Regions from separate parts of the Pedobacter faecalis genome, predicted to be linked through region 2. Evidence: riboswitches for the same ligand, from Rfam matches in the RefSeq annotation. Region 2 holds a riboswitch; the other holds the start of a gene.
The links. Region 2 has a riboswitch for S-adenosylmethionine ahead of QEP07_RS00745 (O-acetylhomoserine aminocarboxypropyltransferase/cysteine synthase family protein). Riboswitches for the same ligand answer to the same signal wherever they lie in the genome.

Region 1 (4,932 bases), 1.7 Mb from region 2:
GTAGGATCGGCATGCGAAGCTTTCGGCGCATTTGGTGCGATAACCGCCGCCTGGTGACTCAGGCCGATACATGGTTTGTTCTGGAAGTAGCAGGCCCAGGCAGAAACGGGTTCAAAATCATTTATAATGAGGTCATACTCGTGAACCGGAAGGGATCGGATGGCGCTTCTCAGGGCGCGCAGATCGGCTTTTACGATGGTTTTCCACAGATTTACGCCGCCTGTCTTTCCGAAAATAAAGCTCATGCCTTTTAATTTGTATCGGACAGGAAAGGGAAGTTCCAGATCGCCCTGAATGCCGCTGACCAATACATCCACCTCTCCCATCTCACGAAGGAGCGGAACAATATCCATTGCCCGGCTCAAATGACCGTTGCCCGTGCCCTGCACGGCATAAAGTATCTTCATTATGCGTTAACCCGCAAATGAAGCCCTGATAATCTGACGCAGAAACACCTCCTTGAAGAAGTCGATGAGCAGAAACGGGTTAAAAATGGTAGCCATAATCGATCTGTTTTGGTCGCAAGCTAGCGTTACTGTGTAAACACTACATTTAGTTAATGTGAAGTTTTATCTCCGAACCCTTACGGAATCTGAAGCTGCTTGTGTCTTGATCTTTATTTGGAATTGATTTTTCTTTGTTGCATTTTTGTAACGCTTATAGAGAAAGACGGAGGGATTAGACCCTGCGAAGTCTTAGCAACCTGTACTTACAAGGTGCTACATTCTACTGGAGCCTTCTTTGCTCCCGAAAGATAAGTTAACTGGTAGCATTGGCTAGAGCACATTCAGCTAAACTCCGCAACTTTCCATTAAGCTTTGTATGTAATCAGTTCGGCACTTGTTTTGGCGCTGCGCCACTATCAAAAATAGCTTTTTACATGCTCATATTGTGTAACCCGTTAAATGAATATTAGAGAAGAACTAGAGAAACGTATTTTAATTATCGACGGTGCGATGGGCACCATGATCCAGCGATATACCCTGACTGAGGAAGATTTCCGGGGGGAACGTTTCAAGGATCACCCCTGTGATGTAAAAGGTAATAATGACCTGCTCAACATCACCCGGCCCGACATCATTAAGGCCATCCATACCGAATATCTTAAAGCCGGTACGGACATTATTGAAACCAATACTTTCAGCACGCAGCGCATCTCTCTGGCCGATTACCAGATGGAGGAGCTCGACTATGAACTAAGCTTCGAGGGGGCTAAAATTGCCAAGGAAGCGGCCAATGAGTTTATGGCGGCAAATCCGGAGCGCAAGTGCTTTGTGGCCGGTGCCATTGGCCCGACCAACCGGACGCTATCCATTTCACCTGATGTGAACGACCCTGGGTTCAGGGCCATTAGTTTTGACGAACTTGTAGATGCGTATGACAGGCAGGTACGGGGACTGGTAGACGGGGGCGCCGACGTATTGTTGATTGAGACGATATTTGACACGCTGAACGCTAAGGCGGCGATTTTTTCTATAAAGAAATATGAAGCGGAAATTGGCCGCAAGATAGAGATCATGATATCCGGAACCATTACAGATGCTTCAGGGAGAACCCTGAGCGGACAAACCGCTGAGGCCTTTCTGAATTCGGTAATGCATGCTAAACCTTTAAGTATAGGGTTTAACTGTGCGCTTGGCGCAAAAGACATGCGTCCGCATATTGAGGAGCTTTCAGCTAAGGCGGGCTGTTATGTTTCTGCCTATCCGAACGCCGGACTCCCGAATGAATTTGGGGCGTACGACGAGACACCGCATGAAACTGCTCACCTGGTTGAGGATTTCATACAACATGGTTTTGTGAACATTGTGGGTGGTTGCTGCGGCACCACGCCCGACCATATCGGCTGCATTGCTGAAAAAGCAAAAGGCATTGCCCCGCGAAAAATCCCTCAGATCCAACCGTACATGAGGCTTAGCGGGTTGGAACCTGTTACGATTACACCAGAAAGCATTTTCGTTAACATTGGCGAGCGCACAAACATCACGGGATCACCTAAGTTTTCCAAACTCATCCTGAGTGGTGATTTTGAAGCGGCCTTGTCGGTAGCCCGCCAGCAAGTGGAAGGCGGCGCCCAGGTTATTGACGTGAACATGGACGAAGGAATGATCGACTCTGAAGCAGCCATGACGAAGTTCCTGAACCTGATCGCTTCGGAACCGGACATATCAAAGTTGCCGATCATGGTCGACTCCTCGAAATGGACGGTTATAGAAGCCGGACTAAAATGCTTGCAAGGCAAGGGCATTGTGAATTCCATCTCTTTGAAAGAGGGCGAGGATAAATTCCGGGAAAGTGCCCGGAAGATCATGACGTATGGTGCGGCTGTGGTAGTGATGGCTTTTGATGAACGGGGACAGGCCGACAATTATGAAAGAAGGATCGAGATCTGTAAGAGATCTTACGACATACTGGTTAACGAAATTGGCTTCCCCGCTGAGGACATCATTTTCGACCCGAACATTCTGACGGTGGCGACGGGCCTGGAGGAGCATAACAATTATGCGGTCGACTTCATTAACGCAACGCGCTGGATTAAAGAAAACCTCCCTTATGCTAAGGTTAGCGGTGGGGTTTCCAATATATCCTTCTCATTTAGAGGCAACAACACTGTAAGGGAAGCCATGCATTCTGCTTTTCTCTATCATGCCATAAAAGCGGGGCTTGATATGGGCATTGTGAATGCCGGTATGCTTGAGGTGTATCAGGAGATTCCGCCTGAACTGCTTGAAATGGTAGAGGACGTTCTTCTGAACCGGCGGGATGACGCCACGGAACGGTTGGTAGAATACGCTGAAACCATTAAATCGAAAGGCAAAGAGGTGGTGCGCGATGAAACCTGGCGCAGAGGAACGGTAGAAGAGCGCTTGTCGCACGCCCTTGTTAAAGGGATTATCGAGTACCTGGATGCCGATGTAGAGGAAGCCCGGCAGAAATATGACCGCCCGATTCAGGTGATAGAAGGTCCGCTGATGGACGGTATGAATATTGTCGGCGACCTCTTTGGCGCTGGAAAAATGTTTTTGCCCCAGGTGGTAAAGTCGGCCCGTGTAATGAAAAAAGCTGTGGCTTACCTGCTCCCGTTCATTGAACAGGAAAAGCTTGCCAACCCGGATCAGGATCAGAATTCCTCGGCCGGAAGGGTGCTGATGGCGACTGTTAAAGGCGATGTGCACGACATTGGAAAAAATATAGTTGGTGTAGTGCTTGCCTGCAACAACTTTGAGATTGTTGATATGGGTGTGATGGTGCCTGCACAGGACATTATCAAAAAGGCCAGAGAGATCAACGCAGATATTATCGGTCTGAGTGGCTTGATAACGCCTTCTTTAGATGAGATGGTCCATTTTGCCAAGGAGATGGAGCGCGAAGGGTTTTCGATTCCGCTGATTATTGGCGGGGCAACCACCTCGCGTATCCACGTAGCCGTAAAGGTGGCACCAAACTACTCCGGCCCTGCTATCCACGTCCTCGATGCGTCTAGAAGTGTGACCGTATGCAGCACGCTGATGAACCAGGACACGCGTGACGATTATATAGCAGGCATTAAAGCTGAATATGAGAAGGCCCGTGAAGCACATTTGAATAAGCGGCCTGACAAACGGTATAAGACCTTAGAGGAAGCACGTGAGGGTAGTTTCAAATTGGATCTGGATCAGGTTGCGACAGCACCCCGGTTTTTAGGAACAAAGGTATTTGAGGACTATCCGCTGGAAGACCTGGTGCCTTATATCGATTGGACACCGTTTTTCCATACATGGGAACTTCGGGGCAGTTATCCGAGAATTCTCGAGGATGAGGTAGTTGGCGACGAGGCGAAAAAGCTGTTTGAAGACGCTCAGTTGCTGCTTAGACGCATTGTAGACGAGAAATTGCTGGCTGCTAAGGCGGTAATTGGTTTTTGGCTTGCCAATGCGGTTGGCGATGATATTGTACTGAATGTTGACGGAGAAGAGGTCGTGATCCACACACTTCGTCAGCAGGCCGAGAAAGCAGACGGTCAACCGTACTATGCGTTGTCGGACTTTATTGCACCTAAAAGCACGGGAATACAGGATTATTTCGGGGGCTTTGCACTCACTGCCGGTATTGGCTGCGATGAACTGGTAGCAAGTTTTGAGGCGAATCATGATGACTACAACAGCATCATGGCGAAGGCGCTGGCCGACCGACTGGCTGAGGCTTTTGCAGAGCGTATGCACGAACTGGTGCGCAAGGACTACTGGGGCTATGCAAACGAGGAATCATTCAGCAATGAGGAACTGATCAAAGAAGAATACGTGGGTATCCGCCCTGCACCGGGTTACCCGGCCTGTCCGGAACACACTGAGAAAGGCACATTGTTTAGCCTCCTTGAAGCTGAAAATAAGATTGGCCTTCGGCTCACAGAGAGTTACGCCATGCATCCTACTGCGGCAGTTAGCGGATTTTACTTTGCCCATCCGCAATCGAGGTACTTTGGCCTGGGTAAAATAACCCGCGACCAGGTGGAAGATTATGCGGTGCGAAAAGGCATGACTACCGAAGAAGCAGAGAGATGGCTGGGACCGAACCTGGCGTATTAATCCATATTTATAGACCGACCAACCATGAAAATTACCGACCATATAAAAAACGCAAACGGCAGGACGCTGTTCTCTTTCGAACTGCTCCCACCTGTTAAAGGAAGAAGTATAGAAGAGATATATAAAGCTATTGATCCTTTAATGGATTTTAAGCCGCCCTTTATTGACGTAACTTACCATCGTGAGGACTACATCTACAAGCAGCACGACAGCGGTTTGCTTGAAAAGGTTTCCTATCGCAAACGCCCGGGCACCGTAGCCATCTGCGCAGCGATTATGAACCGTTATAAGGTAGACGCTGTACCTCACCTGATTTGCGGTGGATTTACGAAAGAAGAAACCGAGAATGCGCTGATTGACCTGCAGT
Region 2 (4,932 bases):
AAGCTTATGCCATTCTTCGTGGATGGCCAGCCATTGGTCGCCCGTACATTTATCTTTCGCGATCTGCGAACGGATATCAGGATGAAAGATTTCCGCACCGCCGCCGGGCAAGGATTCAAGTCCGGCCTCTTTCATGAGACGCATGCCTGAGGCATAGTCTGTTTTTGCCTTTTTGAAAATATAATGATACTCTACCGGAGTCAGAGCCTTTACGTGAAGTTCTGGCCGGTGCGCTTTGATCGCAGAGAAAAGTGCCGCATAAAACTGCAGGTCATATTGTGGCAGTACCCCGCCTACAATGTGAACTTCCGTAACCGGCTCGCCATCGTACCGCTTCACGATATCCATCATTTGTTCCATGCTCAGCGCCCAGCCTTCCTCCTTCTGCTTAATCAGCCTAGAGTACGAGCAGAATTTGCAGTCATACACACAAAGGTTGGTGGGTTCTAAATGAAAGTTCCGGTTGAAATAGGTCAGGTCTCCATGCTTATATTCCCTGATGAAATTAGCGAGCACACCCAGATAACCCAGTTCCGCTTTTTCGTAAAGATAAACAGCCTCATCAAATGTAATCCGCTCCCGGTCGCGGACTTTCCTGGCTATATTTCTATGCTCTCCGGGCAGACTGGCGTCTGATAGAAGCAAGTTCAGTAATGAAGTATCCATATGTTGTTTAACTCAACAAAAATAGGATAAAAATGCCAGGAAGATGTCATTACAGCAACATATGCTTGAGTAAGACTAACAAAAACGGGGATAATCGAATAGACTATCCCCGCTTCAAATTTTTCAGAATATCCTTAATTTGCGGCTTTGCTGAAGTTAAGGACGATGTATGCGGCACCGCTACCATATTCAACGGGCGACTTGATCACCATGGTATTGCCGTCGGCCGAAGCCAGCACTGTCCGGTATCCGGAACTGATATCTCTCGCCTTCTCTCCTTCATTCAGCTTCTTAAACTGAAACGTTTGATCGGCAGGACTGGCAGACCAGTAAATATTTTGTGTCTTGGCTGCGCAATTACTGCCTCCCGGAAGCGTATAGGTCCCGTTGCCACTATTGGTTAGCCGCCATGTGCTGCCAATAAAGCAGGTATGAGGCCCTTCATCAAAAAGTGATTTTACAGCAGATTGAGGGACACCTTCAAACGTGATGTCGTTAAGCACCCAGCTTCCGGTGATGTTACCTCTTTTTACTGTTGTATTTGTTCCTTTGGGAGAGCAGCTTTGCAATACCATCATTGAACTGCATATGATGGCAGCTAGTAACACTATTCTTTTCATATCTTCATTTTTGCTTTGCTAATTACATAAATCTTGCCAAACACCAGTAACTAACAAGTTTTCGGCTTAACTTTGTTATATGAAGCCAGAAACTATTGCCATTCATGGGGGTAATTTTTACAAGCCCAGCACCGGAGATGTGACATCACCAATCAATTTGTCGACCACCTTTTTCCGTAACGAGGACGGTGGCTATTCGGGTGGACATATGTATAGCAGAATAAGCAATCCGAACCGGACTGCGCTGGAAAAAGCGTTGTCGGCACTCGAAGGCGGGGCTGATGCCTGTGCTTTTTCCTCCGGAAATACGGCTGGTATGGCCGTTTTTCAGGCCTTGCCTGCGGGCAGCCACGTTATTGCGCCCGACGATATGTACTGGGGGTTCAAGAAACAGCTGCTGACCATGTTTAACGAAACACTGGAATTTGACTTCGCGGATATGACCTCGTCTGAGGCGATCGAATCCTGCATAAAACCGAATACAGCTCTAATATGGATAGAGACCCCATCAAATCCGCTGTTAAAGATCACCGATATCACTGCTACGGCGAAAATTGCAAAGCGGTTTGGTCTGATACTGGTTTGCGACAGCACATTCGCTTCACCCTGCCTGCAACATACGCTGGCGCTTGGGGCTGATATCGTGATGCATTCCTCTACCAAATACATCGGCGGCCATAGCGATGTACTAGGCGGTGCGCTGATTACGGCTACTCAGAATGAGTTTTGGGACAAAATCAGAAATATTCAGCAGGTTGGCGGCGCAGTGCCCTCGCCTTTCGACTGCTACCTGCTTTTGCGCAGTATTAAGACTTTGCCGTACAGAATGCGCGGACACTGCGATAATGGCCTTGCCCTCGCAAAATTCCTGGAACAACATCCGGCGATTGATGAGGTGTTTTATCCTGGCCTTGCCAACCATCCTCAGCATGAGATCGCAAGATCGCAGATGAAGGCCTTTGGAGGGATGCTTTCTGTACTGCTTAAGGGTGGCGCACAAAAAGCTAAAGCGGTGGTAAACAAGGTGGAATTGTTTGCCCAGGCGACAAGTCTTGGTGGTGTAGAAAGCCTGATTGAACATCGGGCGTCCATTGAAGGACCAGATACCAAAACACCGCAAAATTTAATTCGGATATCTGCGGGACTTGAACATATTGACGATCTGATTCGAGACCTGACACAGGCTTTAGGCTAAAAAAACGACTGAAACATTGATGCCAATTAATTGACTATAAGTCGTTTAAAAATATTTCGAAATATTATTTGGACGAATTGGCCGCGAAGTAGTACATTTGTCGTCGTTAGCGAGTAGCTAATCAAGTCAGCCTACATGGTTTGATTTATAAAGAAGTGGCGAGAGACAGGCTCTGAGACCCACTGGCAACCCTCCCCAACTGGGAAGAAGGTGCCAATTCCTGACCAAAGGCATGGTGCTATTTGGAGAGATAAATTGAAACGAAATGAAAACATTAAGAATTACTCCCGGATTATTCAGTGATCTTCACAGGCCTGCATGCATGTGCTTCGGCATGTGATCATTGAAAATCTTCCTCCTGCTATATCTTGTCATACGGAAGGCCCTGTACAGGGTACGAGAAAGTTACATCCCAGCGATAAGCCGCTTAGCTTAACCAATCATTAACCATAAAAAAATTTAAATATGTCAGCAAACCTTAAATTTGAAACACTGCAGGTACATGCAGGACAGGAAATAGATCCTACAACAGGGTCGAGAGCCGTACCTATTTATCAAACGACATCATATGGATTTAAGAATTCAGAACACGGCGCGAACCTGTTTGCGCTAAAGGAATTCGGAAATATTTATACACGCATCATGAACCCCACCAATGATGTGTTTGAAAAGCGGATTGCAGCACTTGAGGGTGGCGTAGCGGCCCTGGCAGTAGGTTCGGGACAAGCAGCGCAGTTCATAGCTTTAAACAATATCTTGCAGGCGGGCGACAATTTTGTCGCTTCATCACACTTATACGGTGGTTCATACAATCAGTTTAAGGTAGCCTTCAAGCGTCTGGGCATTGATGTGAGATTTGCTAACGGCGATGACGTTACAGATTTTGAAGCAAAGATCGACAGCGATACCAAAGCCATTTACGTGGAGACCATAGGCAATCCTGCGTTCAGTATCATAGATTTTGAAAAATTGTCTGAGATTGCCAACCGCCATGAACTGCCACTGATCGTGGACAATACATTCGGAGCAGCGGGCTATCTGTTCAAGCCTTTGGAGCATGGCGCACATATCGTGGTTCAATCGGCGACAAAATGGATTGGCGGGCATGGTACCAGCATCGGTGGCGTCATTGTAGACGGAGGAAATTACAACTGGGGCAATGGAAAGTTTCCGCAGTTTACAGAGCCTTCCGAGGGTTATCACGGATTGGTATTTAATGATGTCTTTGGCATCGGGGGTCCTTTCGGAAATATACAGTTTATCATTCGTGCAAGAGTGGAGGGATTAAGGGACTTTGGTCCGGCCATATCGCCGTTCAACTCGTTTTTACTGCTTCAGGGCTTAGAAACATTGTCGCTTCGTGTTCAGCGACATGTGGATAACGCGTTAGCCCTGGCAACCTGGCTGGAAAGCCATGAGGCTGTAAGCTCAGTGAGTTATCCTGGATTGCCGGGCAGTAAATATCATACTAACGCAAAAAAATACCTTAAAAATGGCTTCGGCGCGGTTCTTTCCTTCGAATTGAAAGGAGGCAAGGAATTGGCAACCCGGCTGGTGGACAGCCTGAAGCTGGTAAGCCACCTGGCCAATGTGGGCGACGCGAAAACACTCATCATCCAGCCTTCTGCTACTACCCATCAGCAGCTTAGCGAATCGGAACAGGTGGCAGCAGGCGTTTTGCCTAACCAACTTCGCGTGTCTGTAGGTATTGAGCACATTGACGATATAAAGGCGGATTTTGAACAGGCGTTTGCGGCAATAAAACTTTAATACGGAGTTCACAGGAATGACAAATACGGCGACGCATCGTTATAAAGAGACCTTCAAACTGGAGAATGGCAAAGAGATTAACGACCTTACGATTGCTTATCAGACTTATGGCCAGTTGAATGCGGAGAAAGACAATGTGATCTGGGTTTGCCACGCGTTAACCGCAAATTCAGATGTCCTGGACTGGTGGAAGGGTTTGTTTGGTCAAAATGACTTATTTAATCCGGAAGAGCATTTCATTGTATGTGCCAATGTGCTGGGCTCCCATTATGGGACCACCTCCCCATTAAGTATCAATCCGGCTACCGGTCAGCCTTACTACCTTTCGTTCCCGGAGTTTACGATCAGGGATATTGTGGCTGCACACCGCATCCTTACTGATCATCTGGGCATTGGAAAAATTAAGGTACTGATGGGTGGATCTTTAGGAGGTCAGCAATCTCTGGAATGGGCAATCACAGAAAACGACCGGATTGAAAATCTGGTATTAATTGCCACCAATGCTATACACTCGCCCTGGGGTATTGCCTTCAATGAAAGCCAGCGCCTTGCTATTACGGCCGACCGGACGTTCTACGCTCAGCAACCGGAAGGTGGTTTGAAAGGCTTAAAGGCTGCGCGAAGTATCGCGCTGCTCTCCTATCGCACTTACGATGCGTATACGGCTACTCAACTCGAAAG

Region 1: linked by a shared signal. The riboswitch ahead of metH (methionine synthase) and the one ahead of QEP07_RS00745 (O-acetylhomoserine aminocarboxypropyltransferase/cysteine synthase family protein) in region 2 are both predicted to bind S-adenosylmethionine.

Annotation. Positions count from the first base shown of each region.
Region 1 is NZ_JARXOW010000001.1:1,904,877-1,909,808, forward strand. Features, by position in the region: gene QEP07_RS08610 (glycosyltransferase family protein) at 1-407, opposite strand, end outside; SAM riboswitch class I at 655-761, shown strand; gene metH (methionine synthase) at 906-4,565, shown strand; gene metF (methylenetetrahydrofolate reductase [NAD(P)H]) at 4,590-4,932, shown strand, end outside.
Region 2 is NZ_JARXOW010000001.1:166,602-171,533, reverse strand. Features, by position in the region: gene mqnE (aminofutalosine synthase MqnE) at 1-666, opposite strand, end outside; gene QEP07_RS00755 (lipocalin family protein) at 801-1,286, opposite strand; gene QEP07_RS00750 (trans-sulfuration enzyme family protein) at 1,366-2,481, shown strand; SAM riboswitch class I at 2,624-2,738, shown strand; gene QEP07_RS00745 (O-acetylhomoserine aminocarboxypropyltransferase/cysteine synthase family protein) at 2,947-4,251, shown strand; gene QEP07_RS00740 (homoserine O-acetyltransferase family protein) at 4,268-4,932, shown strand, end outside.